DNA from 2 places in the Poseidonibacter parvus genome. Region 2 is predicted to be linked to the other one. Evidence: riboswitches for the same ligand, from Rfam matches in the RefSeq annotation. Region 2 holds a riboswitch; the other holds the start of a gene.
What was found. A riboswitch is a leader RNA that binds a small molecule or an ion and turns the genes downstream of it on or off. The one in region 2 is predicted to bind thiamine pyrophosphate.

Region 1 (15,702 bases), 420 kb from region 2:
GAGTTAAAGTGAACTCATTTTTAACAATAACACAATCAATTCCAGCATTAACAGCAGAGCTTAGACCACGTTGTGAATCTTCTACTACAATAGCTTCAGAAGCATTTGCTTTAAACTTTTCTAAACCTGCTAAATATGGATCAGGATAAGGCTTAGCTTTAGGATAATCTTCAACACATAAAACAAAATCCATAAAATCAGTAATTCCTCTATTTTTATGAATTAGTTCAAAATCAACTCTTCTTGAAGTTGTAATAATTCCCATTTTATATTTTTTTGAAAGCTCTTTTAATATCTCTTTTACATCAGGAATCTCAATATCTCTTGTTTTAATAAATTCTTGATAATACTCATCTCTTTGAAATCTTTTTTTATCAATTACTTCTTTTGTAATTCCAGCTTCTCTTGCAACTTCCCAAGCAGTTCCACCTCTTGCCATAATTTTCATATATCTCTCAAACGTAAGCTTGATTCCAAGTTCACTCAAAGCTTTTACATTAGCTTCAAAATATAAAGGTTCAGTTTCGACTAAAACTCCGTCGTTGTCAAATAGTATAAATTTTTTCATTTACTTAAATACTCTTTCAATCTTTTTATTCCTTCTTTCATATGCTCTATATCTCTTGTATATGCAAATCTAATATATTGATTTGTTTTATTAGAACCAAAGTCAATTCCAGGAGTAGTTGCTACATGAATATTTTCTAATAACTCTTTTGCAAAAGCAAAACTATCATCACTATACTTTGAAATATTTGCCCAAAGATAAAATGCTCCATCAGGTTTAGCATCTATTTCAAAAATAGTGCTTAATTCATCATATAAGTAGTCTCTACGTTCTTTAAAAGTATTTTTGATACTACTTAAGTATTTGTCATCAAAAGCTTCTATTGCTGCGTATTGAGAAAGTGTGGGTGCAGATATAAAAATATTTTGTGCTATTTTTTCAGCTTCTCTACTTAAATTTTTGGGTACTACTATCCACCCTAACCTCATTCCAGGCATACAGTAATATTTTGAAAAACCATTTATTACAAAAACATCATCACTAAACTCTAATGCAGTATGAGCATTTTGCTCATAAGTTAAACCATGATAAAGTTCATCTGATATAAAAGATATATCTTTTTCCTTACAATAAGAAATCATTTGCTCTAAGTTTTCTTTTGAATATAAGTTACCAGTAGGATTAGATGGTGAAGAAATTTGTAAAGCTTGGATATTTTCTTTTTTTAAATGCTCAACAGTTAATTCATAATTAGAAGATTTATCAATATTCATAAAACAAGGATTAATATCTAGCATATTAGCAAAGTTTTTATAACAAGGATAAGAAGGATCCGAAAGTCCTAAGTTTTGTTTATATTTTAAAGTTAAAGTATAAGCAATTAAAAATGCACCTGAAGTTCCAGGTGTTAGTAGTATTCTTTGAGGTTCAATATCTACATTGTAGTTTTTTTTATACATTGTAGATATTTTATTTCTAAGTTCTATTAGGCCTAAACTTTCAGTGTATGAAAATCTATTGTCTTCAACAGCTTTTTGAAGTGCTTTTTTTACTTTTAAACTTGGGTTTAAATCAGGTTGACCTATTTCAAAATGAATAGTATCTTCATATTTTTGAGCCTCTCTTACTATATCCATTACAATGAATGAAGAAACATTTTCATATCTCAAATCTATTTTTTACCAATTGCCATTTTTACATACTCTTCATAAGTTTCTAACTCTGTTTCACCTAGGAATTTTTTAACAAACATTCCATCTTTTGAAAATAAAAATAGTTCAGGAATTCTTTGAACATCACCTAAATCTTTTGCAAGTTTAAAGTTTTCTTCTCCAATAGTAATTGGATAAGTAATACCATATTTCTCAATAAACTCTAAAACTTCAGCTTTTGGTTTATCTTCTTCTTTTTCAAATAGTACTGATACTATTTCAAAATCATCTTTGTATTTTTCTCTTAATTCTTTTAGTACTGGAATACCTTTAATACATGGCGGACACCATGTTGCAAAAACATCAACTAAGATTGCTTTTTTGCCTTTATAATCTTTAAAGTCAATACCTTCTTTTGTTGTAGTAAGTTCAATTATTTTGCCATCAGTAGTTGTAAGTTTAAGTGTTCTTGAAACAAACTCTTTAATAATTGGAGTATTCTTTTTTACATCTGCAACTAAGCTTTCATCAAATTCTGATTTTGAGTCACATCCTGAAAATAAAAAAATTGATGTAAGTAGTGTGAATATAATGTATTTTGTTTTCATAGTTATCCTATATTGTAAGTTTAATTATTTGAAATTATAGTAAAAATAAGTTAATAAATCATAAATGATATTAACTATAAGAAGAAAGTTCTTTTAAAAGTTTTGTAGCTTCATTTTCATTAAAAAAAAGATTCATTGATAGTTCATGATTTATTTGTTTAAGTAGTTTTATTTTTTCAACTGTTTGAGTTTCTTTATCATTCTCATATTTCTTTAGTAAGTCTCTCATTTGAATTTTATAAGCTTGTATTAACTCATCTTTTTTTACAGCAGGTTCTTTTATATTCTTTTTTTTACTTGCAGCAAAAAATAAAAAAATTGCGAAAAATATAAGAAATATTAAAATAAGTGTAAGAGTGTCCATATTTAATCTTTAAGTTATAGAAGGTGCATCTAAATGCACCTTCTATTTATTTTTGTCTTGCGATTTCTTTTGCTTCGTTTGCAATTGTTTCTGCACGTCGTGCTACTTGAAGTGCTTCTGCTATTGCTTTATTAGTCTCTTCATCTTTTTCTAATCTTTCAATTCTTTCTAAAACATTTCTATAAGATATATGTCCGATTGTTTCAAGAACTCTTGGAGATTTAATAATATGATTAATATATGTTAAATCTCTCCAATTATCTGTAATTTGGCAATCTATATGATTTGAATAATCAGATTGGATTTTTGTTTCATTTGCTACAAATGCTAAATCTAAATCAATATCTTCTGTTTTTGCAAAGAAATTATGATATAAATCTTGTAAATAAGTAGATGATTGAAGGTTTGTAATATATGAATATACAGCTTCTTTTTCATCATTTTCTAACATATAAGATAAAATTACATTAGAGATTCTATTCTCTTGGCTTGTAATTGCTTCTTTTAACTTTTCATTACAATTTTTATATACTAATCCTGATTTATCTTTTTCAAGTGCTTTTGTAAATTTGAATAAATCTAAATTATAAGAGTAAGAGAATTTATTAATTTGTTCAATAAGTGGATTTAATAATGATTCTGGATTACTTGTAGTATTAGCATAAGAAACAATACTATTAACAAAATCTACATCATTTTCATCAAAGTCTGTATTTTCACTATATGCACTAATTTCAGCACTTAAGTTTTCATCTAATAATGTTTTAGATTTTTCTTCATAGTAAGATGTTAAATCATCCATTTTATATTTTTTAGAATTCTGTGCAATTAAAGCATATTGAGCTGAAATTTGCTTATATTTATTGATTTTATCTTTAATATTAAAATCTTTTAATAAATTTAATTCTCTTTGTAGAATATCATTTTTTTGCGCATTGATACTGTTTGCTAGTCTAGGACCTCTTTTAGGTAGTTCTGTTGCAAGTTTAGTTAATGAAGAGTCGTATTCATCAAAATCATTAGAGTTTTGTATATTAGATACTAATTTTACAGCTGAAGATATTTTCATAGATCTTCTTATGAAAAATACTATAATTAGTACAATTACTAACACTACTAAAAGTGCTGCGTATACACCATTTGGATCTTGTGCATAAATTTTAGCAATATCAAAATTTGATTCTTTTGCAATTGCGAAAAATGCATTAACTTTTTCTAGAAATGACATTAAAATTCCTTTTGTTTTCTACGTTTAATATTTAATACATAGTATACATAATTTTTCTTAATATTTTCTCTATATAAAATAGGTATTTGGCCTAAAAATACCTATTTTAAAAATCTGCTACAAAAACAGACTATTTGTATATTTCTGATTCTACTAATTCGATTAATGTTGAATAAGATAATACTGCTAATTTTTTTCCATTTACAAAAATAGTAGGAGTTCCTCGTACACCTAAAGTTCTTCCATCATTAGAGTCAATATCCATCATTTCATCAAAATTTGAATTTTTAACGTCTTCTTCAACTTTTTTAATATCTATACCTTCAATTTTAGCAATATAAGTCCATAATAATCCAGGTTGAGGATTGTTATGATTTGCCCATTTATCTTGTGTAGAGAAAACTACATCTAAAGCTTCATTATATTTATTTTGTAATCTTGATGCTTCAAGAAGTTTTACAACAAATCTAGAGTTTCTGTGATTTGGTAAATATCTAATAACTAAAGAGATATCTTCGTAGTTTTCTTTATACATTCTTTTCATAATTGGATGAAATGCTGCACAAGCTTCACATTCAGGATCTAAAAATTCCACAACAACTACATTCTTTTTATTATCTCCAAACTTTGGAGAATGAGCTCTTATATAAGGTGCTCCATCTTCACTAGTAGTGACATTTTGAACTTTTTTTGTTTCATTACTTTTGTAAAGATATGTGCCTGCTATAAATGCGATTACAAGAACTAATAATGAGATTACGACAATTTTTTTATTTTTCATTTGATGAAATTCCTTTTTTTATAAATAATAATAAGATTAAAATAATTGAATAGGAAATTAATGAAAGAAAAGGAATAGTAATAAAACCAAGCCAATTAATATATTCAGTTGAACAAGGAACACCTTGAACACAAGGAACAATACTTTCAGGTATTATTTCAAACATCAGTAAATTATGATAAATAGAAAAAGACAAACCTACTAATACTATAGGCATTGCATACTTTACAATTTTATCATCTGGGTATAACATATTTACTAAAAATATTAATACCAATGGATACATAAATATTCTTTGATACCAGCACATAGAACAAGGTATAAACTCCATAACTTCAGAAAAAAATAGACTTCCTAAAGTAGCAATAGTAGCAGTTATAAACGATAAAAAAACATAAGTTGATGTTGAATTCAAATTAATTCCTATTAAAATTTTCGAAAATTATATCAGAAAAATTTCTTATTTTAGATTAGGAATTAGAGATTAATTTATTAAGATATAAGTAGAACTTATAAAAGGTGAGTCAACTCACCTTTTATGCTCCACCACCAATTTCTGAATTTAATTCAGCATGTATTTCACTTCTTGGAATTGAATCACAAAGTGCAACTGATTCATTTAAAGCTTTAAAAAATATTTCAATATTTTCATAAGGTATTTCAACTTCTGAAGTTTTAGTTTTTCCTTCTGAATAAATAGCAATACTAACAACTGGGCTAGAATATTCACCATAAGGTTTTTCAACGTGTTCTATTTTAACTGTGTCACTTGTAGAATGAGCTAACTTAAATGTTTTTACTTCTATATGTTTACATGGCATAATATACTCCTTGAATTTTTATGCAATAATTGTATCATAAATAAAAAAATAAAAAAACTTATTTCTGTTTCTTTTTAATGCAAGTTGCAGTTAAAAAGAGGTAATTCTTACCTGTTAGCGTAACTTTAAACTTTTTTTGTTGTAAATATTTTTTACAAAAATAAACATCTTTATAAAGCAAAGATTGTTCAGAATATGTATAAGTAGGATTTTTTGCACCATAAATCATATCAGCTTCAACCCATCGACAATTTGGGAAACCAAGAATAATACTTCCACCATCTTCTAAGTAATCTTGAATTAAAGACATAAATACTAATTTAAAGTTAATACTACTTGATTGTAGTGTTCCAATTGAAATAATTAAATCAGATTTCTTTAAATTTAAATCATCTAATTTATTTATATCATGTGAATAAAACTCAAAGTTTTTATTTGGAAATTTTTGTTTTGCTTGATTAATTGCACTCTTTGAATAATCAATTCCAACAAAATTAATCTTTTCAAAAACTTCAGAATAAACAATATTTTTTATGATTTCAAATTCATCTGCTTTATTAACACCAAGATTTAGTATTTGTTTTTTTTCATATACTTTTGTATGTATTAAAGCTTTTGTGTAAGGAAAAACAAAAGCTGGCTCTTCGTTTTTATTTATTTTAGAAAAGTCTGATTTTATTCCATACTTTTCATTTTCTTCATCATTTAAATCATTATGAAAAGAGCTAGAAAGATCTAGTTTCCTAAATTTTAAGCATATTGTATTTTCTGAAAGAACTATAGGTGTAAGCATTTTACAAAACATTAGTTCAGCTAAATCGGTCCATGATTTATATGACCTATAGATATATGATTCATCTAAATCAATAGTATAACCTGCATAATTATCAATTCCTAAATCTGGATTTAAAACTTCAATACTTATTATTTCATATTTTTTTAATGAAGTTTCAAAATAATGAATAATCTCATACATAGATTCATTTGTAAATTTTTTCATATAAATTCTTTATTTTTTACGAATTATATAATAGCTTTATAGTTAGTTAGTTTTAAATATTATTTTTATTAGCTTATTTATTTAGATTAATTATAAATTTTAATATTCATTTAATTTATACATTTTTTTTACATTTATTTTCACTACTATATAAATCTCAAATTCATAATTTGAGATAAAGGAAGAGGAAAAGAAATGAAAAATATACATACAGCAGATTTATGTGATGAAAATCAAGATAAAGAGATAAAAGTACTACCAACAAAATTTATAAATTATGGTGGTTTAAAAAGATTTTATGGACAAATTGAAACAATAAAACTAGATAAAAGTAATTGGCGTTTACTAGAAATGCTAAGAGATGAAGATGGAGAAGGAAAAATTGTAGTTGTAGATAATGCACAAGAATTTTTTGGAGTTGTAGGTGATAGATTAATGGCATTTGCAGCTAAAAACAATTGGCAAGCAATAATCTTAAATGGTTATGTAAGAGATACAGATGAAACTAAAAATATTAATGTAGGATTATTTGCAATTGGAACTTGTCCTTTAAGAAATTTTGAAAAAACATCTTCATCAAGAGGTGAAGAAATATGCTTTGAAGGTTTGACTTTTAATAAAGGAGATTACCTTTATGCGGATAATGATGGAGTTATTATTAGTAAAACTAAACTTATTTAGTATATAATATGAAAGAGAATAAAAGTTGAGATAAAAATCTAAAACGCGAACTTTAGTTTTTTAATCCTTTTATTTCTTTTCTCAATGCTTTCATAAACTTTTTATGAGGGTCACTTTTAATAGTTTTATAACTATTGTCTTTTTCTAACCATAATTCATGAGTCTTAAATTTTAGATATTCACTATGTGCGATTAAGTACTCAATTGTTTTATATTTTTTCTTTAAATAATTTACTAACTTAATATTAGCTTCTAACTGTTCTTTTGTTAAAGTATCACTCTTTTTTTGGCCTCCAACATTTTCAATTCCTATACTTGAATAATTTAAACCAATAACATGTCTAGCCATGTGAGTTTCATTCATAAGTGAATAAATAGTACCATCTCTAGCAACTAGAAAATGTGCAGATACATTAAGTAATGAAGCCTTTGCTATATCTTTTCTATCAATTAATAATCTTGAAGGATTAAATCTGTGAAAAGATCTCTTTAGACTATTTACAGCCGTATGATGAATTACAATCATTTTCGGAATAATATTAATATTATCAACACTTAAACCATAATGATTCTTTATATAATCTTTTGTTAAATCCATTCTCATTTTATCAAAAACAATTGGTTTTTTTATTATTTCTATAGCTTCTAAGTTTAAAAATATTGTTAAAATAAGTAATAACTTTTTCATCATTTATTGTATCTAAGCTAAACCAATATTTTTCACTATATAATTACATTTTAACTTAAGGATAATAAATGTCAGAAATAAAAGACAAACTAAAAGATTTAGTAGAAAATGGAATGATTCCAGAAGTAGAAGCATATCTTGATGATTTGCATATACTTTTAGCTGAAGGTAAACAAAGTGAAGATGACGAACTTGCTGTAACAGAAATGGAATCACTTTTAGTAGAACTTCAAAATGTACTAGCAGTTATTGAAGAAGATAAAACAGAAGATAGTGAATATCAAAGAATTTATGATTATATTTCACAAAATCTAGAAGATCATGAGCATTAGGGAATATTTAAATGGAAATAATTTACCAAATATTTGAAATAGCAATTTTAATATATTTTGTATACATGTTATATAAATTTTTAAAATGCAGATTTGGAAAATGTGATATCAACTAATGTTCAGATATAATGCGCCAAAAGGAAAGAAATGAAGAAAACATTCAAATTAAACGTTGAAAACAAACACCCAGATAGACAAATAGAAGCTATCAAACATGAAATTAGAAAATACATTAAAAGAGAAAAAAATAAGCCAAGACCTGAAGGTGTTGATTTTTGGAAATTTAACTGTAAATTTGGAAAAAATGAAGAAGAACCAAAAGTAATTGATTTTATTGATATTACAAAAAATATAGATGAAGCTTCAAATGAAAAATGTGAAACTTTATATATGGAAATTTTAAGCGTTGCTGGTATTAGAGAGCCTAAAGTTGTAAGTGATGAAACTACTGAAACAAATGAAGAAGATAATTAAAAATTATCCTCTTTATTTATAAAAAATAAAACCATGAATAATAATTTCATAGCCCAAATACAAAACCTAAACCTTGATTTCAAAGGTAAATCTCTATTTAAAAATCTTAACTTTAATATATTAGAAAATAAAAATACAGCTTTATTAGGAAGTTCAGGAGTTGGAAAATCAACACTTCTTAGATGTATTGCAAATCTTGAAAGAGAAACTATAACAAGTGGAGAAATTACACTTAAAGAAAATACAAATATAGCTTGGCTTAGTCAAGAAAATTCACTTTATCCATGGCTTAGTATTTTAGATAATGTACAACTTTTTTATCATTTAAAAGGATGTAAAACAAAAAAGACTCTACAAAAAGCAAAAGAGATTTTGGACCAAGTAAATATGTCTAAACATTTAGATAAAAAAACTTATGAACTTTCAGGTGGACAAAAACAAAGAGTAGCCTTAGCTAGAACACTTATGCAAGATTCAAATCTAATTTTAATGGATGAACCCTTTTCAGCTTTAGATGCAATTACAAAAATACAACTTCAAGATTTAACTTGCGATTTATTAAAAGATAAAACCGTTGTATTAGTAACACACGATCCACAAGAAGCAATAAAACTAGCAAATCATATTTATATTTTAGAAAATCAACCAGTAAGCATAAAAGAAGTGGCAAGTTTAGAAGGTAATTTACCTCATCAACTTTCAAATGAAAAGCTCTGGAATTTACAAGAAGAGTTAATCTCAAAATTAAAAGAAAGTAATCTATGAAAAAGCTTTTTAAAATATTACTTCCTACTATTTTTTTATTAGGACTTTGGCAAGCTCTTATTATAATTTTTGATTTACCTCATTATATGTTACCGCAACCAAAAGATGTATTTTTACAATTAATAAATCAATATGACTTACTTTTAGAACATACACAAACTACACTTTTAGAAATAATACTAGGAATAATCCTTGGATGTTTCTTTGGTCTAAGCTCTGCTTTTGCCCTACTATACTTTAAAAAAATTGAAAAATACTTACTTCCAATACTTGTAATTTCTCAAGCTATTCCTGTATTTGCAATAGCTCCACTTTTAGTTTTATGGTTTGGTTATGGCTTAGCTTCAAAAATAGTTATGACAGTTATTATTATATATTTTCCAATTACAAGTGCTTGTTATGATGGACTTAAAAACACACCAAAACAGTGGCTTGACTTAGCTCATACATATAAGCTAACACCTTTACAAACTTTGTTTAAAGTACGATTTAAAGCTAGTTTACCCTCATTAGCTTCAGGGCTTAAAATAGCAGTTTGTATAGCACCTATTGGAGCGGTTATTGGCGAATGGGTTGGTTCATCTAAAGGACTTGGATATTTAATGTTACATGCAAATGCACGAATGCAAATTGATTTAATGTTTTCTGCACTTTTTATATTAATAATACTTACTTTAAGTATCTATTTTCTAACAGATTATCTTACAAAGAAATTTATTCCATGGGCTAGTCATTTACATTAAATTGACTTAAGGTTTTTTTTGTGATAAGATTTTGCTTTAATACATAGGGAGCTTATAAATAGGCTGAGAGGGAGTTTAAAACTTCGACCTTTGAACCTGATTTAGGTAATGCTAACGTAGGGATTTGTTTTTTACAAATGTATTTTTATACTTCAATTTTTTTATCTTTTTTTAAAGATAAACTCTTCTTCTTATTTATAAACACTTATAAGGAGAATTATGACTATTACACAAAATCTTATCAAGAAATCTCAACCCTATTGGGATGATTATATTAAACATGAATTTGTTCAAAAATTAGCTTCTGGAACATTAGAGCTTAAAAACTTTCAACACTATTTAATGCAAGATTATATTTATTTATTTCATTATAGCCGTGCTTTTGCACTTGCTATGTATAAAAGTGATACTTTTGAACAAATGGAATTCTCAAGACAAGCTTTAAATTCAATACTAGATGAGATACAACTTCATATAAGTTATTGTAAGGAGTTTGGAATTGATGAAAAATCAATTTATGAACAAAAAGAATCAACGGCTTGTATAGCTTACACAAGGTTTGTACTAGATTGTGGATTAAATGGAGATTTAACACAACTTTATGCAGGTTTAATACCTTGTTTTGTAGGTTATGCAAAAGTAGCTGATTATATAACTTCTAACAATCTAAGTGTGCAAAATAATCCATATCAATCTTGGATAGATATGTACTCTTCAAAAGAGTATCAAGAAGCAGCAAAAGAAGCAACAAGTTTTTTTGAAAAACTGTGTGAAGATTTATCACAAAAACAAATGGAAAAAATAGAAGATATTTTTACAACAGCAACAAGAATGGAAATATCATTTTGGCAAATGGGTTTAGACCTATCATAAATATAAAAAACATAAGGAAATTAAATAAAATGAAAAAAATAATATCAAAAATAACACTAGGTTTATTACTATTAAGTTCAAGTGCATTTGCAGACAAAGAAAAAGTAAGTTTGCTTTTAGACTGGTTTGTAAATCCTGACCATGCAGCTATTATAATTGCACAACAAGAAGGTTTTTTTGAAAAGAATAATTTAGAAGTAGAAATTATTGAACCAGCTGATCCATCAATGCCACCAAAACTTGTAGCTGCAAAAAAAGCTGATTTAGCAGTTGATTACCAACCACAACTACAAATGCAAGTAGCACAAGGTTTACCATTAGTTAGAATTGCTACTCTTGTAAACTCACCTCTTAATAGCTTAGTTGTATTAAAAGACAGTGGTATAAAAAACATAGAAGATTTAAAAGGTAAGAAAGTAGGATACTCTGTAAGTGGATTTGAAACAGCACTTTTAGATTCTATGTTAAAATCTGTAAATTTATCAGCAAAAGATGTTGAACTTATAAATGTAAACTGGTCTTTATCTCCATCTTTAATGAGTAAACAAGTTGATGCAGTAATAGGTGCTTTTAGAAACTTTGAATTAAATCAATTAAAAATAGAAAAAGAAGAAGGAGTAGCATTTTTCCCTGAAAATTATGGTGTTCCAAAATATGATGAGCTTGTAGTTGTAGCAAATAAAGAAACTGTGTCGCAAGAAAAATATAAAAACTTTGTAAAAGCTTTACAAGAAGCTACAAAATACTTAAAAGAAAATCCTAAAAAATCTTGGGAATCATTTGTAAGTTATAAACCAAAAGAGTTAAATAATAAATTAAATACTCTTGCATGGAATGATACAATACCATATTTAGCACAAAATCCAGCTGTTTTCGATAAAGTTGTATATAAAAAAATGGCTACATTTATGAAAGAAAACAAGCTTATTAAAACTATTCCAAACTTAGATGATTACGCAAAAGAGTTATTAAAATAAAGGCTAAATAATGCAAACAGATAATATAAAAAGATTAAGACAAAATAGTCCTTTAATACATAATATTACAAATATAGTTGTAGCAAATTATGTAGCAAATGGTTTATTAAGTATGGGTTGTTCACCTATTATGTCAAATGCAATTGAAGAAATGGACGAACTACCTGCTATTTGTCAAGCTTTAGTTATAAACATAGGAACACTTACATCAGAGCAAGTAAAGTCTATGATAAAAGCAGGGAAAAGTGCAAATAAAAACAATATACCAGTAGTCTTAGACCCAGTTGGTGTAGGAGCTACTTCTTTTAGAAAACAAACTGTACAGACTTTATTAAAAGAAATAAAGTTTGATTTAATAAGAGGAAATGCAGGAGAAATAGCACATCTTGCCCAAGTTAATTGGAAGGCAAAAGGCGTTGATGCAGGAAGTGGAGAAGCCAACTTTTCACAAATAGCAAAAGATGTAGCTTTAAAATATGATTGTATTGTCTCAATTAGTGGAGAGATTGATTATATAAGTGATGGACTTAAAGTAGCAAAAATAGATAATGGAACAACACTATTCCCAAAAATCACAGGTTCAGGATGTCTTTTAAGTGCAGTTTGTGGAGCATTTTTAACACTTGGAGAAAATAGTTTTGAACTAACTGTAAGTGCTTGTACTTCTTACGCAATTGCAGGACAAATTGTAAAAGAACAACTAAATGATAATCAAACAGGACAGTTTTATATAGCCTTACTTGATAGTCTAGCAAAATTAGATGATACCACAGTAGAAAAATACGCAAAAATAAGTTTTGAATAATTGTAATAATTTAAATAAGAGGAAAAAACATGAGTAAAGTAGCACAAGCTTTAAGTATAGCAGGTTCAGATAGTGGTGGTGGTGCTGGAATTCAAGCAGATTTAAAAACCTTTCAAGAAAGAGGTGTTTTTGGAACAACTGCAATTACAGCAATAACAGCTCAAAATACAACAGGTGTATTTGATATTCATCAAATTCCTTTAGAAACTATACAATCCCAACTAAAAGCAATTGCTGATGATTTTGATATTAAAGCTTTTAAAGTAGGAATGCTAGGAAGTCAAGAAGTTATAACTTGTGTTGCAAACTGTATTAAGAAGTATGACTTTGGATATTTTGTATTAGACCCAGTGATGATATCAAAAGGTGGAGTTGCACTTTTACAAGAAAATGCAACAAAAGCTTTAAAAGAAGAGTTGATTCCTCTTTGTGACATAATAACTCCAAATTTACCTGAAGCAAAAGCCTTAACAAATATTGATATAAACGACAAACAAAGTGCAAGAAAAGCCGCTTTAAAACTTCAAGAAATGGGAGCAAAAATAGTAATCATAAAAGGTGGACATACAGATAATAGCACAAGTGAAATTTGTGAAGATTGGGTATTTACGCAAGATGAAGAGTTTACGCTAAGCGCTGTAAGATTTGATACAGTTCAAACACATGGTACGGGTTGTACTTTTAGTGCTTGTATAACAGCACAACTTGCAAAGGGAAATAGTATTAAAGAAAGTATAGTCTTAGCAAAAGATTTTATAAGTGCAGCTATTAGTAATCCTTTAAATATAGGCTCAGGACATGGACCTACAAATCATTGGGCATACTCTTTAAAGGATAAAAATGTTTAATGTTAAAGAAATGCTTGGCGTTTATTTTATAGCAGGAACACAGGATTGTCTTCACTTAGAAAATTCTGCACAAGAAAATTTACTTTATATTTTAGAAGAAGCTTTAAAGAATGGTATTACTTGTTTTCAATTTAGAGAAAAAGGTAAAAACTGTTTACAAAATGAAAGAGAGATTTTTGAACTAGCTAAAAAAGCTCAAACTCTTTGTAAAAGATATAATGTACCTTTTTTTATAAATGATAATATAGACCTAGCTTTAAAATTAAAAGCTGACGGTATTCACATAGGTCAAGATGACAAAGAGGTATGTGAAGTTGTAAAACAAATACAAGGAAAACTTTTACTAGGACTTTCTATAAATAATTTAGAACAAGCACTTCAGGCTAAAGATATTGAAGGTATTGATTATTTTGGAGTAGGACCTATATATAAAACAAACTCTAAAAGCGATGCAAAACCAAGTGTTGGACTAGATTTAATCAAAGATATTAGAAAACAAAATATCAAAAAGCCTTTAGTTGCAATTGGAGGAATACAAGAAGCACATGCAAAGAATATTTTGGAATGTGGTTGTAATGGTCTTGCAATAATTTCTGCTATTACAAAATCAAAAGATATGGAAAAAACTATACATAATTTAAAAAACTAAAAGGTATAAAGTGAAAGAATTTTTAAAGAATTTTGGGCCTGGGATTATTATGGCTTCGTCAGCTGTTGGGGGATCGCATATTATTGCTTCTACACAAGCGGGAGCTTATTATGGATATCAATTAGCTTTATTTATTATTGTAGTAAATTTATTAAAATACCCATTTTATAGATTTGCTTTTGATTATAGTACTATTCATAATAAAACTTTACTTCAAGGTTATAGTGAAAAAGGAAATGCTTATTTATGGGTTTTTCTAGTTTTTAATGCCTTTGCTACAGTTGTGAATGTTGCAGGTGGAACACTACTTAGTGCAGTTTTATTAAAAATGCTAATACCACTTGATTTATCACTGCAAGTTTATAGTATATTTATACTTCTTACATATTTGTTTATACTTTATTATAAACAATATAAAGCCTTAGATAGTGTTTCTAAAATCATTATGCTATTTTTAAGTGTAGTGACTATCATAGCTTTAATTTTAGCCTTTACTCAAACAAATATGCAAGCAAAAGTTGATTTTATAGAACCAAATGCATTTCAAATAGCAGCAATTCCTTTTTTAATAGCACTTATGGGTTGGATGCCCTCACCTATGGAGCTTAGTGTTTCTGCTTCTATTTGGGTTGTTGAGAAAAACAAATTAAATCCTGAGTATAAGAGAAGAAGACTGATTGATTTTAATAGCAGTTATTTAATAACTATTGTTTTAGCTTTGATGTTTATGTCTTTGGGTGCATTAGTTCAATATGGACAAGATATAACGCCATTAAGTGGTGGAAAGTTTATCAATCAATTTATTGATATGTATGCTACTAGTATTGGAGAGTGGACAAGAGGCTTTATTACTTTTATAGCTTTTATTTGTTTATATGGAACTACTATTGTTGCTGTTGATGGATATTCTAGATGTAATCATCAAAGTATTGTTTTATTAAAAGATAAAACTGCCCAAGTTTTTTCACATAAAGCCTTACAATACTCTATGCTTTTTACAACTAGTGTTGCATTTATTGTAATACAATTTTTCAGCAGTTCAATTGGGAAAATGATACCATTTGCAATGACAGCTTCATTTATTTCAGCACCTGTATTTGCATATTTAAATTATAGTTTATCAAAGCAGTATGAAAAACCTACTTGGCTTACACTATTAGCTCTTTTAGGTTTAATATACTTAGCTTCAATGGTAGTAGTTTATTTTATATTTTTTTAAAATTAAATACTAATAAAATAAGAACTAGAAAAAGTATCATCTTTTTCTAGTTTGATTATTCCTTCTTTATCTTCAAGTTTTTGATTATGTTCAATAAAATCAGCAATTCCATGCCAAGGTTCAATACAAACAAAAGGTGCACCACTTGGTTTTGACCAAAGTCCTAAATGTGAAAAGCCTTCAAAAT
Region 2 (15,702 bases):
ATCATATTCAAACAAAATTGAAGAACACAGTAGAATTATAAATATTAAAAGTCATAAAATATCATTTGTAAATAATATTCTAAGCTTTGAATATGTTGCTAAATTAAACTACAAAATTATTGATAAAAATAAATTGTATATTCGTCTTTATGATGATTATGGATATTTTTCTATTTTCTTTGATGAGTTAAAGCAATCTTTCACAATTCCTTATAATGTGAGAAAAGATTTTAAAGAAGATAATATTACTTATACTATTGATGCTCCTTCATTGGTAAATGAAAAAAGACCTGCTATCACAAATGAAGATGAAATAGAAATTAAAAAACAAAGTGATGAAATAGTTGAAGAAAAAGAATTAACAATCACACAAAGCTTCAAAGAAGAAAATCTTATAAAAGTAAAAGATACTAACAAAGAAGAAAAAACACTAGATAAATTTGTTCAAAAAATAAAAGAGTATTTATTAGCTGTTGAAAAAGGTGAAGATAAATATGCAATGGTATTTTTACTTTTTGCTTCATTTGTTTATGGGATGATTCATGCTTTAGGACCAGGACATGGAAAAGCATTGGCTTTCTCATATTTTAGTTCAAGAAAAAGCTCTTATACACAAGCTTTTACAATATCATTTTTTACTGCATTTATTCATATCGTTGGTGCGTTAATTCTTGTTAGTATTTCTATTTTTATTATTGAAGGGATTTTTTCAAGTTTTTTAGATGATTCAATTTCATATATAACAAAGACATCAGCTGTGTTGATTATGCTTTTATCTTTATTTATTTTATATAGAAAATTAAAAAATAAATCTTGTGCTTGTTGTGCTTGTAATATTCCTGAAAGTAAAAATCAGATGTTTACAGTGCCAAAAGAAAAATCAAATTTTGTACTAAAAAACCCACAAGCAGTTCACACTAGTGCTAATAACAAGAAAGAAAATCTATTTTTTGTATTAACAGCAGGGCTTATTCCTTGTCCTGGAACTGTTGTATTATTTGTTTATGCATTTATTTTAGAAACTTACCTATCTGTATTTCTAGCTAGTATTTTTATTAGTTTAGGAATGGGAATAGTGATTTTTGCATCTTCATTTTTAGGTGTTTCTTTACATAAAGTATCTGCAAAATCATCGAAGTTTACAAACTTTTTAGAAATTGCATCACCTATATTTATGTTTTTCTTAGGTTTGTTTTTATTACTTAGTTGGGAAACAATTTAGAGTTTAATAAAACAAATTAAAAGACTAGAATCAATTTAGATTATTCTAATTTTCTAGTCTTTTAAACTCATTTATAATTTCATTTATATTTTCAACTCCAACAGAAATACGAAGTAAATCAATTGGCAATCCAATCTCTTCTAAAAACTCATTTCCTTCTTTACTTTGAATCAAATCCCAATGAGCTAAATAAGTATAAGGCATAAGAAGTGTAAATTCTGTACCTAAACTTGGACCTTTTGCAAAATTTAGATTGTCATATATATCTTTAAATGGTTTATTAAATGTTACAGAGATAATTCCTGTTAGGCTATTATCATCTTTTATTGTTTGAGAATAATTCTCTTTATTTTCTTCATTTAAACAATAATAAATATCTTTAATATATGAGCATTTTTTGAAATACTCAACTAATAGTTTTGTATTAGAAGAAATCTCTTTTACTCTTTTTTCATAGCCTTTTATTTGTAGTGCTAATCTTTGTATATCTTTTATATATACAGGTTCACAGTGAGTGAAAAACTCTACATTCATATGTGAGAGATTATGTTTTTTATTTAAGATAATTGCACCCATTAAAATATCTGCATTTCCACAGGCAAACTTCGTAAGTGATTCTACAAATATATCTGCATAAGCTTCTAAATTTAAATTAAAAGGTGTTGCAAAAGTTGTATCAATTACCAAAGGAATATTATATTCATCACAAAGGCTTCTTAATCTTTTAATATCAACAGTTTTTAAAAGTGGATTTGTAGGCATTTCTGTAACTATTGCTGATACTTTTTTCCCATCAATTTTTAAAAACTCTTCAAGTAAGTCAAGATTTAAAATATCTGGGAATATTTTTGATTGATTATAGTGATGATTTACAATATTCATAGTATCTAAATACAACCAACCAAATTGAACTAAAATAGTTCTTCCATTATGTGATTGAATACTATTTAACCCTCGTACAATTGAATATATTGCATTCATTCCTGAAGGTGCTAGGCATACATTTTTTGAAGGTTGATTATAAGCATTTGCTAAAGTATTTATTATAATATCTTTTGCTTTTTTCTCATCTTCTAGTTTTTCTTCATGGACTGTATTAATCAATTCTACATCAAAAAGGTATTTTTCTGCTAATCTTGAAGATAAATTACAGCCAACATGTTGGATATATGTTAATACTTTTTGAAGTTGAGTTGTTCCTCTTTGAACTAATATTACTCCAAAAGGCTCATCTACTTCAATTTTATTATGAATAAAATACTTATCACTTATTAACTCAACTGCTTTTTTAGAAGATAGTAATACTACTTCAAAATTATCAGATACTTTATATTTATCTTTTATATAAAGTCCTAGCTTTTTTAAGTATGGATGTAGTTTAAATCGTGGATAACCACTTTTTATTTTTTCAAAAATTTGAGGTGTTTGTTTCTCATAATCAATAACATCTTGCATTGTTGGCATCGATACAGATACTGCATGCACATTGTTAATAGGTAGTGTTTGACCACATTCAATAGCTTTAAAAAATTCTTTACTCATTTGTCTTTCTTAATTTACAGCTTGTTCTATATCTTTGATTAAGTCTTCAACATTTTCTAATCCAATTGAAAATCTTACTGTAGAATCACTTATTCCAATTGCTGCAAGCTCTTCTTTGGAAAATGTTGCATGAGAAATTTTTGCAGGAATTTCAACTCTTGAATCAGGACTTCCAAATGAACACTTTTCACCAAAGATTTTTGTTTTTTCTATAAATTGCTCAGCTAATTCAACACTTTTAAAATCTACACAAAATAAACCTGGAATAAAATCCATTTGCTCATTTGCAAGGGCATGTTGTGGGTGTGATTTTAAACTTGGATGTGTAACTTTATCTATATAGTTTTGCTCTTCTAAATACTGTGCAATAATAATTGAGTTTTTTTCATGTTCAGCCATTCTTACTTTAAGTGTAGGAATTCCAAGTGTGATTAAATACACATCCATTGGATTCTGAGATCTTCCTCCTGCATTTGCATAGTAGTGTATTTCTTTTGCAAGTTCTTCTGTTTTTGCAACAATTGCACCTGCAACTACTGCTCCATGTCCTGAGATATACTTTGTAGTTGAAAATAATGAGAAATCAGCTCCAAGTTTTAATGGTCTTTGAGAAATAAAAGTAGCAAGTGAGTTATCAACTGCAAAAAGGGCATTATTTTCTTTTGCTAAGGCTCCTACTTTTTTTAAATCAATGATTTTTAATCCTGGGTTTGTAGGACTTTCACATAAAACTAAATCAATCGGATTATTTTTTAAAATATCTTCAATTTTATCAAATTCTAAAAAGTCTGCAAAATGAACTGTAACATTATATTTTTCTTTAAAGATCTTAAGTAATCTAAATGTTCCACCATAACAATCAGCTTCAACTAAAATATGTGAATTTGCTTTTAAAACTGTTTCAAAAAGTAGCGCAACAGAAGCAATTCCTGTGTGCGTACAAACACAACCAGCTCCGCCTTCAACTTCTGTGAAAAGATTTTCTAGCATTTCTCTTGTAGGATTATCACTTCTTGTATAGTCATATATCTTATCGCCATCTTGTTTTTTTAAATCAAATGTTCCTGTATTGTATATTGGAAAATGAGAAGCTCCTGTTTGTTCAGCAAAAGGTGCAAACTTTGCAATGTGGCTTAGTGATGTTTCTACATGTTTTTTCATAAAGTGTCCTAATAGTTATTATAATTTGACGTGATTATATCTAAGTTTTTCTTTGAGTTTAAGTGAATAAATGTGTAGTAATTTGATTGTGATTATATTTATCTTAGGATGTAATCATTTAATAAACAATTACTTTTCTTTTATGACATTTTAAATATGAAACTTTAATAAAAACTTTTATATACTGATAATAAATAATAGCAAGAAAGATTTAATATTAGGAAAATAATATGAAAATAACAAATGATGAAAGAATAATTCTAAATATAATTAAATTCTCTCCCATAATCCTTGTTATTATTGTATCTCTTTTTATATCTAATATATATTTAAATAAAATGGAAGAAGATTTTACAAAAGAAGTAGAATTAACAAAAGAAAAATATCTAATTCAAAATAAAGAAAGAATAAAAAATAAGATAGTAAACATACATAATTTAATTGTATATGAAAAAGAAAAATCAGAACAAATATTAAAACAACAGATAAAAGATAGAGTTTATGAAGCCCATACTATAGCAACAAATATATATATGGAAGCAAAAAACTATGCTAGTAAAGAAGAGATATTTTTAACTATAAAAAATGTCTTAGGTAATATCTCTTATAACAATGGAAGAGGATACTTTTTTATTGATGATGTAAAAGGAACAAGCCTTTTACAACCTCTAAATAAAAAGTTAGAGAATCAAAATAAACTAGAATTTAAAGATGCAAATGGCTACCAATTTGTAAAAACTATTGTTCAAACTATCAAAGAAAAAAGTGAAAAATATGATACTTATCATTGGTATAAACCTAATGATAATAAAAACACTTATAAAAAAATCAGTTTTTATAAATATTTTGAACCGCTAAATGTTGCTATTGGAACAGGTGAGTATATTGATGATTTTGAAAGTGATTTACAAAAAGAGTTATTATTAAAAATTAAAAAAACTAAAAGTGAAGATAGCTCTTATATATTTATATTTGATGATAAAGGAATGGTCCTTTCTCATTATAAAGATTCCTTAGTTGGAACTAATCGATATAATATAAAAAATCCTCTAGGTAAATATGTAATAAAAGATATAATTAACTTTGCCAAGGAAAACAAAAAAGGTTTTATGTCTTATAGTACAGGAGTAAATCCAGAAAATTTAAAGAATAGAGATAAAATCTCGTATATAAAGCTTGTCGATAATTGGGAGTGGATTATTGGGACAGGATTCTTTTTAGAAAAGTTTGAGAAAGAAATTGAGCAAAAAACACAAGATCTACTAGAATCTAAGCAAAAATCAATTAATAAAATAATTATACTTACTACATTTATAACATTAGTATTCATCTTGTTGTCTTTTTATATATCTAATAAAATTTCAAAAAAATTTATAACATATAAAAATAGAATTGAAGATGAAATTAAGAAAACCATAGAAAAAGAAAGATTATTAATACAACAATCTAAAATGGCAGCAATGGGAGAAATGTTAGGAAACATTGCTCATCAATGGAGACAGCCCTTATCAACTATTACAACAGCAGCAACAGGTTCTAAGTTTCAAAAAGAGATGGGCCTTTTTAATGATAATGATTTTATTCATACAATGGATACTATTAATAACTCAGCACAATATCTTTCTCAAACAATTGAAGATTTTAGGAGCTTCCTTGACCCAAGAAATAGTAAAGAAGAAGATTTCTTTATCTCTCATACAATTAATAAAACATTGAATCTTATAAATGCTCAGTTTTCAGCAAAAGAGATTGAAATAATTCAGAATATCAAGGATGTTACTATTTTATCTTTTGAAAATGAAATTATTCAAGTATTAGCGAATATTTTAAATAATTCAAAAGATGTTTTAGTAGAAACTAATTCTCAAAAAAGATTTATTTTTATAAATACATACAAGAAGGAAAATACTTTAATTATTGAAATACTTGATAATGGTGGTGGAATTGCAGATAATATTATAGATAGAATATTTGAACCATATTTTACAACAAAACATCAGTCACAAGGTACAGGTATTGGATTATACATGAGTGATGAGATTATCCGAACACATTTAAATGGAACACTAATTGCAAGTAATGAAAAATATGAGTATAAAGGTGTTCAATATAAAGGTGCAAAATTCACAGTTTCATTACCAACTGATAATATTTGAAAAGGGTTTGATTAAATAATATATTCTACTCCCTATTAAAATCTCACTACACAAACAATAAACGAACTCTTTACGCAAGATACACATAAAAAATCTATAATACACTTATCAAACAAACGAAAATAAAAAATTAATATTTAAAAGGATTTACAATGAAAAAATTATCAACAACTATTATAGGATTAAGTTTATTAGCAGGAAGTGCATTATCAGCACAAGATACATTTGCAAGTTTTTACCCAGTTGAGAACGATGACACTCCAAGTTATCTTTCTTCAGTTCAAGATGATTCAAAAGCTTATCAAACTTTAGGAGTAGCAACTAGTGATAACAAAGTATTTGCATCATTTTATCCACTAGAAAATAGTGATACACCAGATTATTTAAGTTTTAACAATACACAAACATCAGCAGCAAGTACTAATATTTTAGCAGCATCTGCTATTAGTCATTGTACACTAGCTTCTTTTTATCCAGAAGAAGATACTGATACTAGACTTCATACTTCTTGTTAATATTTTAACAAGAAACCCCTCTCCTTAATTTAAGAAGCTAGCAATTTATTTTGCTAGCTTTTTTTCTTTTTTTCAAGAGTATCAAAAGTATATTTTATATCCATATCAAGTTCTATATTATTTTTTAACCAATTTATATATTCTATATCATTGTTATAAATATCACTTATTTTTTTGCCCTTATATTTACCATATTTGAAATTCTTTTGTAATATTGGTGTTTTAGTAAACTCTAGCATTTTCTCTATAGCATTCTCATTTGGGAATTTTTCTTTTGTTAGTATTTGAAGCTTTGAAAATAATAGTTTTGTAACTAATACATCACCAATTGCTGTATGCTCTTTCATAACAACACCATATTTTAATGCTTCTTTTTCTTCCTCTTCATATAATTTAAGTGAATATCTAAGATATGGAAGTGCTATAGATTTACCCTCTACTAAAAGATGCTTAGCAACTCTTAACGTATCAATAATTCTAAACTTATTTACAAAACCTTCTTTTTCTAACATTCCTAAATCAAATGGCATATTATGAGCTATTAAATAGTTTTGTTCATTATTTAATTCAAGTAATCTTTTATAAAATTTTGTTTGAGTAAATTTGCATTTGTCTTTTATCATCTCTTGTGAGATTTTATGGATTAAAGTAGCTTCCATTTTTATAGGAACATCAGTACTACAAAGTTCATCTAAGATTTGGACATCATTATCATCAATAATCATTGCTCCAACTTCTATGATTCTATCTTCTTCATAAAAGCCAGTAGTTTCAGTATCAAATATTATAAATTTCGACATATTACTACTCCTTAAATATTAACTTTGTGTAAGTCCTTTTATATTATACATCTAAATCTCTTCTAAAAGTAAATAGTCTTTCATTTTATAAACTTTTGAAGCGATTCTCTCACAGTCATGTTTATCATGTGTAACCATTATTGTATGAAGTTTATGCTCTTGTGTGATATTTTTTACTAAATCTAGCATTATGATTTTTGTTTGCTCATCTAAACCTGAAAAAGGCTCATCAAGTAATAGTATGGGTTTATTTCTAAGAAGAACTCGTGCAAGTGCAACACGTTGTTGTTGACCTCCTGAAAGTTGTGATGATAAAGTATTTTCAAACTCTTCAAGTCCTACATCTTTTAAAATATTTCTTACTCTTTTTTCATCATTTAAATTTGTTTTTCCTAAACCTAATAAGATATTTTTCTTTACATTCAAATGCTCAAAAAGATTATGATTTTGAAATAAAATACTAATAGGTCTTTTCTCAACACCTAAAGCTAATAACTCTTTTTGATTTAGTGTTATACTTCCATCAAGTGCTTCAATAAATCCAGCAATTAAATCTAAAAGCGTTGATTTACCACTTCCACTTTCCCCTAAAATTGCTACAATTTCTTGCTCTTTAACTTCTAAATTATAAGTATAGTTTTCTTTTGAGTTTGAATTTTCGTAACTATATTGCAAGTTTTTAATTTTAAGCATTTTTACTCCTAAATATTCTTGGTATAAAAATAAATACAAAAAGTACAAGTACTAAAAGTATTAGCGCAACTCCTGCTGCGTCATTTGTATTGTATGAGCCCATAAGTTGATAAAGATACCAAGGTAAGGTTATAAATTCATCAGAGCCAAATAGCGCAATAATCCCTAAATCTCCTAGAGAAAAGCAAAAAGACAAGGTAAAAACATAAGCAAGTGATGATTTTAAATAAGGCAATTCTACTTCTTTGTATCTTCTTAATGAACTAAGATTTAAAGAAAAAGAGAGTCTATCATATCTCTTTGCTATTTTTTGCATTGCTGGTGTTATTACTGCAAGTGCAAAGGGTAGGGACATCAAAACATTTGCTGTTAAAAGAGCCATACTTGACCAAAGAGTAAAAGAACCATCATATTTTTGATACATCATAAAAAAGCCTAAACCAAGAACTAAAGAAGGAATAGCTAGATAAATATTACCAGAAAAGGCAACAAATAAATTTAATACTTTTGAAAAAGGATACTTTGCTAATCTTGTATCAAGACTAAAGTTTCTTCTTGTATTACTTAAAAATATTGCTGCTATTAATGTTATGATTGCTGATAGAGTTGCAATTATTATAGAAGTTACAAATGCTTGAATAAAAACTTTATCACTTAGTATTTTAGCAAAGTTTGCACTAAGACCATCTATAAAAATCACTATTAAAGGTGAGATAAAAAATAGTGTAAATAATGATATGATAAACCATTGTAATATCTGAATTGTTTTAGAGTTTTTTGTAATACTTGATAAGCTATTTGTCTTAATATTTGTAGTATTTATTTTAAATGAAGATGATAATATTACTAAAACAAAAGAAATACCAAGTTGAATAAGAGCTAGTTTTAAAGCAGTTTGAATATCAAAGTCTAACTTTACGGCTTCATAAATAGCAACTTCTAAAGTATTATAACTAGGATTACCACCAAGTAAAAGTACAACTGCAAAAGAAGTAAAACAAAGTAAAAATATTGTAGAAGCAATACTTAATAAACTTGGCCTTAAAGCAGGATACTCTACATAATAAAAGCATTTTAAAACTGAAAAATTAAGACTTTTTGCTAGTTTATATTTCTCTTTTGGAATGGCTTCAAAACTATGAAGTAATGAACGCAGTGCAAAAGAAGCATTAAGATAAACATGAGCTAATAAAATACCACCTAAGCCATAAAGATATGTCCCAAAGTTAGTATCAAATAAATAAAGACTAATTTGGTTTATGTAACCCTGTCTTCCAAAAATTCCAATAATTCCAAAAACAACTATAAGCGTTGGTAAAACTAGTGATGAAGAAAAAAGTGCGATTAAAATACTTCGCCCTTTAAACTTTACTTGATGTGCTAATGCCCAAGCTAAAAGTAGTCCTACAAAAAGTGAAAGAACTGTTGATAAAAAAGCTTGAAAAATTGTAAATTTTAATAAGCCATATATTTTGCTATCAACTGAGGTAAAAAGATTTGTTTCTTGAGCTGTGTATAAAGTATAAAAGATTAGAAAGCAAAAGCTTAATAAGGCTAAAGATAAAGTTCCACCTAAAAGTGTAGAGCTTTTAAATCTTTTTAAATCTTTTAAGCCTTTACTCATTGTTATTTTTTAACAGCTTCAAGCCATTCATTTATAATAGCTTTTCTTTTTTCTTGTACAGTTTTCCCATCCATTAAAATAAACTCTTTTGGAAGGTGTAATTTAGAAAAAGATTCGTGTAGTTTTACATCTTTTATAACAGGATAAGCCCAGTTTGATGTAGGAATTAGTTGTGCAAACTCTTTGCTATATAAAAACTCTAAAAACTTTTTACCTAATTCTTTTTGTTTTGAAGATTTAACAATAGCAGCAACTTCAATTTGTGCATAATGACCCTCTTTAAATGGTGCAGCTTTGATATTGAATTTATTCTCTTCAACCATATGATAAGCAGATGATGTAGTATAACTAAGAGCCATATTTGCTTCACCTTTTAAAAATAAACCGTAAGCTTCTGACCAACCTTTTGTAATAGTTAAAATATGTGGAGCTAAACGCTTCCAATAATCAGATGCTTTATCACCATAAACTGATTTAACCCATAATAACAAACCAAGTCCAGGAGTTGAAGATCTTGGGTCTTGAATTACTATTTTAAAATCATCAGGCATTGATGCTAGCTCTTCAAAAGATTTAGGTACCTTTTTTGTTTTTTCTTCATCATAAACAAAAGCAAAGTAACTATAATCAAAAGGTACAAAAGTGTCATCTTTATATGAATTTGGTAAATCAATAATAGACGTATCTAAGTCATGAGTAGAAAAAAGCTTAGTATCTTTTGCAACTTGTGCAACTGCTGTATCTAAACCTAAAAGTACATCAGCTTTTGTTTTTTTACCTTCAAGTTGTATCTTACGTAGTGTTGCAATTGAACTTGATACTCCTATAAAATTAATATTACAATTACAAGTTTTTTCAAATGCTTTCTTAACCTTAGGAGCTGGTCCCCATGATGCAGCAAAGGCATCATAGGTATATACATTTAGTGTTGGTTTTTCATTCGCATATGCAAAAAAAGTTGTTAAAAGTAATAGATATACTAGTTTTTTCATTTAGTCTCTTTTCTCTTTATATATTCCATCTTTTTTAAGTCTATTGTTTCCAACAAATTTTAATACAAAGATAGAATCAGGAATTTGTGCAAAAACAGAAAACATCTCTTTTTCTAAAAGTTTCATGATTATATTATAATCCCCATGAATTTGAGTACTAAGGTCATTTTTTACTACATCAATACTAGTTTCATTTTCAATAGCATTAATAAATGCTAAAATTGGTTTTCTAAACTCCTCTTGTAGAGGGTACATACTTATATCTACTGAAATTTCCATTAGAAGTCATACCTCGCTGTAAATCCAAATGTTCTTGGATTTCCTTGTTGTGTATAAAGTTCATCACCATTACCTTGTCCATCAAAATAAAATCCTCTAGTTTGATAAGATTTATTTGTAAGATTTTTACCCCATAAAGTAACTGTCCAATCACTTACAAAATATGAAAGACTTGCATTTAAAAGTGCATAAGATTTTGATTTTTGATTATGACTATTTGAGAAATAATATGAATCTTTACCCTCTATATCTGATTTAATTTGAATATCATCAGTAATCATGTAGTCGAAACCTACATTATATTGATAAAGTGGAGATTGTGCAGGTGTTCTTCCATCATTAACATCAGTACTTTCATATTCATCAAGTTTTGATTTAAGTAATCCTAGTGAAGCAAATAAGTGTAAAGTATTATCTGCATAATAGTTTGTTTGAGCTTCTACTCCATAATAACTACCTGATTTACTATTTGATATCCATTCTATCCATTTAGTTCCATAATATGAATTATCAACTTGTTGGTCTTTTCTTAAGCCATAAAAAAAGTTTACTCTAGTTTTTAATTTATTTTCAAAATTAGAAAAACTTTTACCTATGTCTAAGTTCCATAAATGCTCAGTATTAAATGTTTTTCGTTCTTGACTTAATGTATATTCTGAATTTGCTCCTCCAGGTTTATAACCTTTTGAAAGTGTTGCATAATATAAATTATTTTCATTCTCTTGGTAACTTAATCCAATCTTTCCACCTATTAGTACTTCATCTGTCTCTTTATTTAACGAATCTGAATCTTTAAGTTCAGCTTTCCAGTTTTCAACTCTTAACCCTGTTGTTAATGTAAGTTTATTTGTAATATCAGAATCTAACTGTCCATAAATAGCTAAGTTTTCTGAATCAAAATTATTCGTATAATCTGAAGCAAAATAAGTATAGTTTTGTCTTAAGTCTTCACTTTGTTTTTTATAATATGTTCCAAAAGTCCAATCTGTACTATTATTGAAAATTCGACCTTCTTCGTCAGATACTAATCTTAAATCAACATCTGTTTTTTCTCTTTTTCTAAAATATTTATCTTCTGCGATATAAGAAGATACAGCATCATAAGACCAATCTTCATCATAAGAATATTCACTATTAGATTTTGAAAAAGAAGCTTTGCTAATTAAATGCATTTTTCTGTTAATTTTATATGTAGATTTAAGTCCAATCGCATTTGTTTCTTGAGAATCTGTTCCTGGATTACCTGAATAAGTATTATAAGAGTTATCATAAGTAAAAGCATCATATCCATTATCTACATTAACATGAGCAAAATTTATATCTACTTTGTGATCATCATTTGCTAAATAAGTTAATTGTGATTTAAGTGCAACTTCATCAATATTTTGAGTGTCTTTTCTACCTAAGTACTTATTTTCCATAAAGCCATCGCTAGTATTCTTATAAACTGAAAGTCTACCTAATAATTTATTTTCTATTAAACTTCCACCTAGTGCAATACCTGCAGCTTTTGTGTTATAGTTTCCAATTGTAGTTTCAATATGGCCTTCAAAATCTTCTGTTGGTTTATTACTTTGTAAACTAACAATTCCAGCCATACCATTTGAACCAAATGTTGTACCTTGAGGTCCTTTTAACACTTCTATTTGATTAACATCAAACATAGTAAGTGCAAGTGCAGATTCAGATACATCAATACCATCTAAAACTAAACCAACTGAAGGGTTTTTAGGAGATTTGAATTGACTTCTTTGTCCAATCCCACGGATTTGTACATAGTGAGCTCTTGAAGCACCTGAAGTAAAGTTTACATTTGGTACTTGACCTATAACACTTTCTAGAGATTCATGAGCTTTGTCAGCTATTTTATCTTCTGATAATACGCTAATTGCTTTACTAGTTTTATCTAGATTTGCATCTCTAAAATCAGATGTAACAGTAATTGAATCTAGCGTGATGTCTTCTGCATATGCAAAAGGAGTTAGTAATGTTAATGAAGCTATCGCAGATAGCGTTAAATTTTTAATTTTCAATATGTTTCCTTAAATAAATTTTTATTTATGTAGGAAAAAGTTGTATATAAAGTATGATAAGAATATTATTATAAGATTATTTACAATTCTCTTCCTTACGCTGGAATTACCCAGTTCAAGTTCAACGGGACAAGCAATATGCTATCTCAGCTTTTAATCTTTAAAATCAAAGCGCCCCCAGAGGTTGATTCGCGATTTTACTTTAACTTTTATTTGTTGAAGCTTAATGATATTTGATATTTAATTAAGTAGAAAGGAATTTATAAGTTTGAGTATTAATAAATAGTCAAAAGACTATTTATTAAAGAATTTTTCTTCTAAAGTATCAGTAAGTTCTCTTACAGATAAAATTGATTTAGCAAACTCATTTTCTTGGTCTGCATCTAATTTTAGTTCAATAATTTCTTCACAACCTTCTTTCCCAATTTTTACAGGAACACCAGCTGTTATATTTTTGTAACCATATTCACCTTCTAGTAAAACAGCACAAGGATAAACTTCTTTTGAATCATTTAAAATAGCTTCTACCATTAATGATGCTGAATATCCAGGAGCATAATAAGCTGAACCATTTCCTAGAAGTTTAACAATTTGAGCTCCACCATTTCTAGTTAATGTTACAATTTCTTCAATATCTTCTTTTGATAAAAGATCAGTTAAGTTTTTACCATCAACTGTACAATAATTAACTAAAGGAACCATAGCATCACCATGTCCACCCATTACAGATGTTTTGATTTTTCCTTGTGAAGTTCCCAGTTTTTTTGCAATAAAGTGTGCCATTCTTGATGAGTCTAAAATTCCAGCCATTCCTAAAACTCTATTTTTTGGAAGTCCAGAAGCTTTAAGTGCTGTATAAACCATTGCATCAAGTGGATTTGAAACAATAATGTAAATAGCATCTTTGTTTGCATCTTTAACTTCATCAATAACTGAAGTCATGATTTTAGCATTTGTAAGAAGTAAATCATCTCTACTCATTCCTGGCTTTCTTGGAATTCCTGCTGTAATTACAATTACATCACAATTTACAAAATCAGAAGTTTCAGATGATACTTTTGTACTTGCATTTGCTGCATTTGCTGCTTGTGAAATATCAATTGCCATTGCTTGAAGATAATCTTCTCTTAAATCTTTTAAAACAACTTCATCACAAATGTTTTTTGTTGCTAAATTAAAAGCAAGAGTTGCTCCAACATTTCCTACACCAATTACACCAACTTTTTTATTTTCCACTAATAATCCTTTTTTATTTAATTTTCTATTTTCTATTTTTTTTGATTTGATAAATACTCATGAGCCATATATGAACTTCTAGCATATGGAGTACTATGAACAAATTCAAAGCCTAAATCCATTGCAAGAGTTTTATATCTTTCAAATTGCTCTGGCTTAACGTACTCTTTTACTGTTGCATAATCTCCTGAAGGAGCTAAATACTGACCAATACTTAAAAACTTACAACCAACATTTATAAGGTCTTTAAAAACTTGAACCATTTCTTCTTCAGTTTCACCAAGTCCAACCATTAAAGCACTTTTTGTTTTAACTTTTTCGCCACCAAGTTCTTTTATTCTTCGTAAGACTTCTAGTGATCTTTCGTATGTTGCACCTTTTCTTACTTTATATAAGCTTGGAACTGTTTCAACATTATGTCCAATGATAACAGCACCTGAATCAACAACTTTTTGTAGTGATTCATCTTTTGCTTGAAAATCAGGTATTAAAATTTCAACTTGTGTATCTTCTGTATTATTTAAAATACTTTTTGTAACTTCATAAAAATGATTTGCTCCACCATCTTTTAAATCATCTCTAGCAGGACTTGTAATTACAACAAATTTAAGACCAAGTTTTTGAACAGAAATAGTAATTTGTTCTACTTCTTTTTCATTAACATAGCCATTTGGATTTCCTGTTTTTACATTACAATATTGACATCTTCTTGTACATAAATCTCCTAAAATCATAAATGTTGCATTTTTCTTTGCGAAACATTCACTTATATTTGGACATTTTGCTTCTTGACAAATTGTATGTAATCCTGCATTATCAAGTAACTTTTCCATATCTGCTTGCGCTTTATTTGATAGCTTTTTTCTAAGCCATTGAGGTTTTTTAAAGCCAACTTTACTAGGTACTGACATTTAATTCCTTTCTAATAGTTTATTTAATTTTTCTTTTTCTATAGTATTTAATTCATCTAAAACTAATTTTGCATCAAAACATTTTTCAAAAGCACTAATTAGCTTTTCTTCAAGTTGTTTAAATGTTAAATTAATTTTAAAATCTTCTAATGATGAACCAAACTTATCATCATCTTGTGTTTTTATAAGTGGAATAGAACCGTGTTGAAAAATCATTTTTTTTGATCTTTTTTGTGCATTTCCACCAATTTTTTTATTATTTACAATAATGTCATAAGCTTCAAAGCCTACTTGACAAAATTCATTTTTACTTAAATTTATTTGTTCTAAATCTTTTGCAAAACAAGTATTAAATCCTAACTCTTTATAAAAATGTAAAAGAAACTGACATATTTGTTCATATGATTGCTTAACACTTAAGTTCTTAAACCAAGAGCTAGGTATTGTTAAACTATATGAAAGGTCATGTCCATGAAATAATACTCCTCCACCTGTGATTCTTTTTGCACAGTTGTTATTGTATTGTTCTTTTAATTGT

Region 1: it holds a riboswitch for thiamine pyrophosphate, as region 2 does, so the genes downstream of both, tenA (thiaminase II) here and LPB137_RS03915 (TonB-dependent receptor) in region 2, are expected to answer to the same signal.

The regions. Positions count from the first base shown of each region.
Region 1 is NZ_CP019070.1:1,213,246-1,228,947, reverse strand. Features, by position in the region: gene LPB137_RS06120 (HAD family hydrolase) at 1-568, opposite strand, end outside; gene LPB137_RS06115 (aminotransferase class I/II-fold pyridoxal phosphate-dependent enzyme) at 565-1,677, opposite strand; gene LPB137_RS06110 (TlpA family protein disulfide reductase) at 1,680-2,267, opposite strand; gene LPB137_RS06105 (hypothetical protein) at 2,338-2,631, opposite strand; gene LPB137_RS06100 (hypothetical protein) at 2,678-3,859, opposite strand; gene LPB137_RS06095 (DsbA family protein) at 3,990-4,640, opposite strand; gene LPB137_RS06090 (disulfide oxidoreductase) at 4,630-5,055, opposite strand; gene LPB137_RS06085 (hypothetical protein) at 5,177-5,461, opposite strand; gene LPB137_RS06080 (methyltransferase domain-containing protein) at 5,520-6,461, opposite strand; gene rraA (ribonuclease E activity regulator RraA) at 6,657-7,142, shown strand; gene LPB137_RS06070 (N-acetylmuramoyl-L-alanine amidase) at 7,195-7,833, opposite strand; gene LPB137_RS06065 (hypothetical protein) at 7,899-8,162, shown strand; gene LPB137_RS06060 (DUF6172 family protein) at 8,310-8,636, shown strand; gene LPB137_RS06055 (ABC transporter ATP-binding protein) at 8,670-9,401, shown strand; gene LPB137_RS06050 (ABC transporter permease) at 9,398-10,144, shown strand; TPP riboswitch at 10,179-10,284, shown strand; gene tenA (thiaminase II) at 10,364-11,017, shown strand; gene LPB137_RS06040 (ABC transporter substrate-binding protein) at 11,047-11,994, shown strand; gene thiM (hydroxyethylthiazole kinase) at 12,005-12,799, shown strand; gene thiD (bifunctional hydroxymethylpyrimidine kinase/phosphomethylpyrimidine kinase) at 12,829-13,647, shown strand; gene thiE (thiamine phosphate synthase) at 13,640-14,296, shown strand; gene LPB137_RS06020 (NRAMP family divalent metal transporter) at 14,307-15,515, shown strand; gene LPB137_RS06015 (aldose 1-epimerase family protein) at 15,518-15,702, opposite strand, start outside.
Region 2 is NZ_CP019070.1:788,782-804,483, forward strand. Features, by position in the region: gene LPB137_RS03865 (HoxN/HupN/NixA family nickel/cobalt transporter) at 1-1,222, shown strand, start outside; gene LPB137_RS03870 (PLP-dependent transferase) at 1,268-2,764, opposite strand; gene LPB137_RS03875 (trans-sulfuration enzyme family protein) at 2,774-3,925, opposite strand; gene LPB137_RS03880 (sensor histidine kinase) at 4,156-6,081, shown strand; gene LPB137_RS03885 (hypothetical protein) at 6,234-6,596, shown strand; gene LPB137_RS03890 (3'-5' exonuclease) at 6,650-7,396, opposite strand; gene LPB137_RS03895 (thiamine ABC transporter ATP-binding protein) at 7,448-8,089, opposite strand; gene LPB137_RS03900 (ABC transporter permease subunit) at 8,082-9,713, opposite strand; gene thiB (thiamine ABC transporter substrate binding subunit) at 9,716-10,705, opposite strand; gene LPB137_RS03910 (hypothetical protein) at 10,706-10,984, opposite strand; gene LPB137_RS03915 (TonB-dependent receptor) at 10,984-13,017, opposite strand; TPP riboswitch at 13,093-13,206, opposite strand; gene LPB137_RS03920 (malate dehydrogenase) at 13,312-14,253, opposite strand; gene lipA (lipoyl synthase) at 14,286-15,164, opposite strand; gene LPB137_RS03930 (lipoate--protein ligase family protein) at 15,165-15,702, opposite strand, start outside.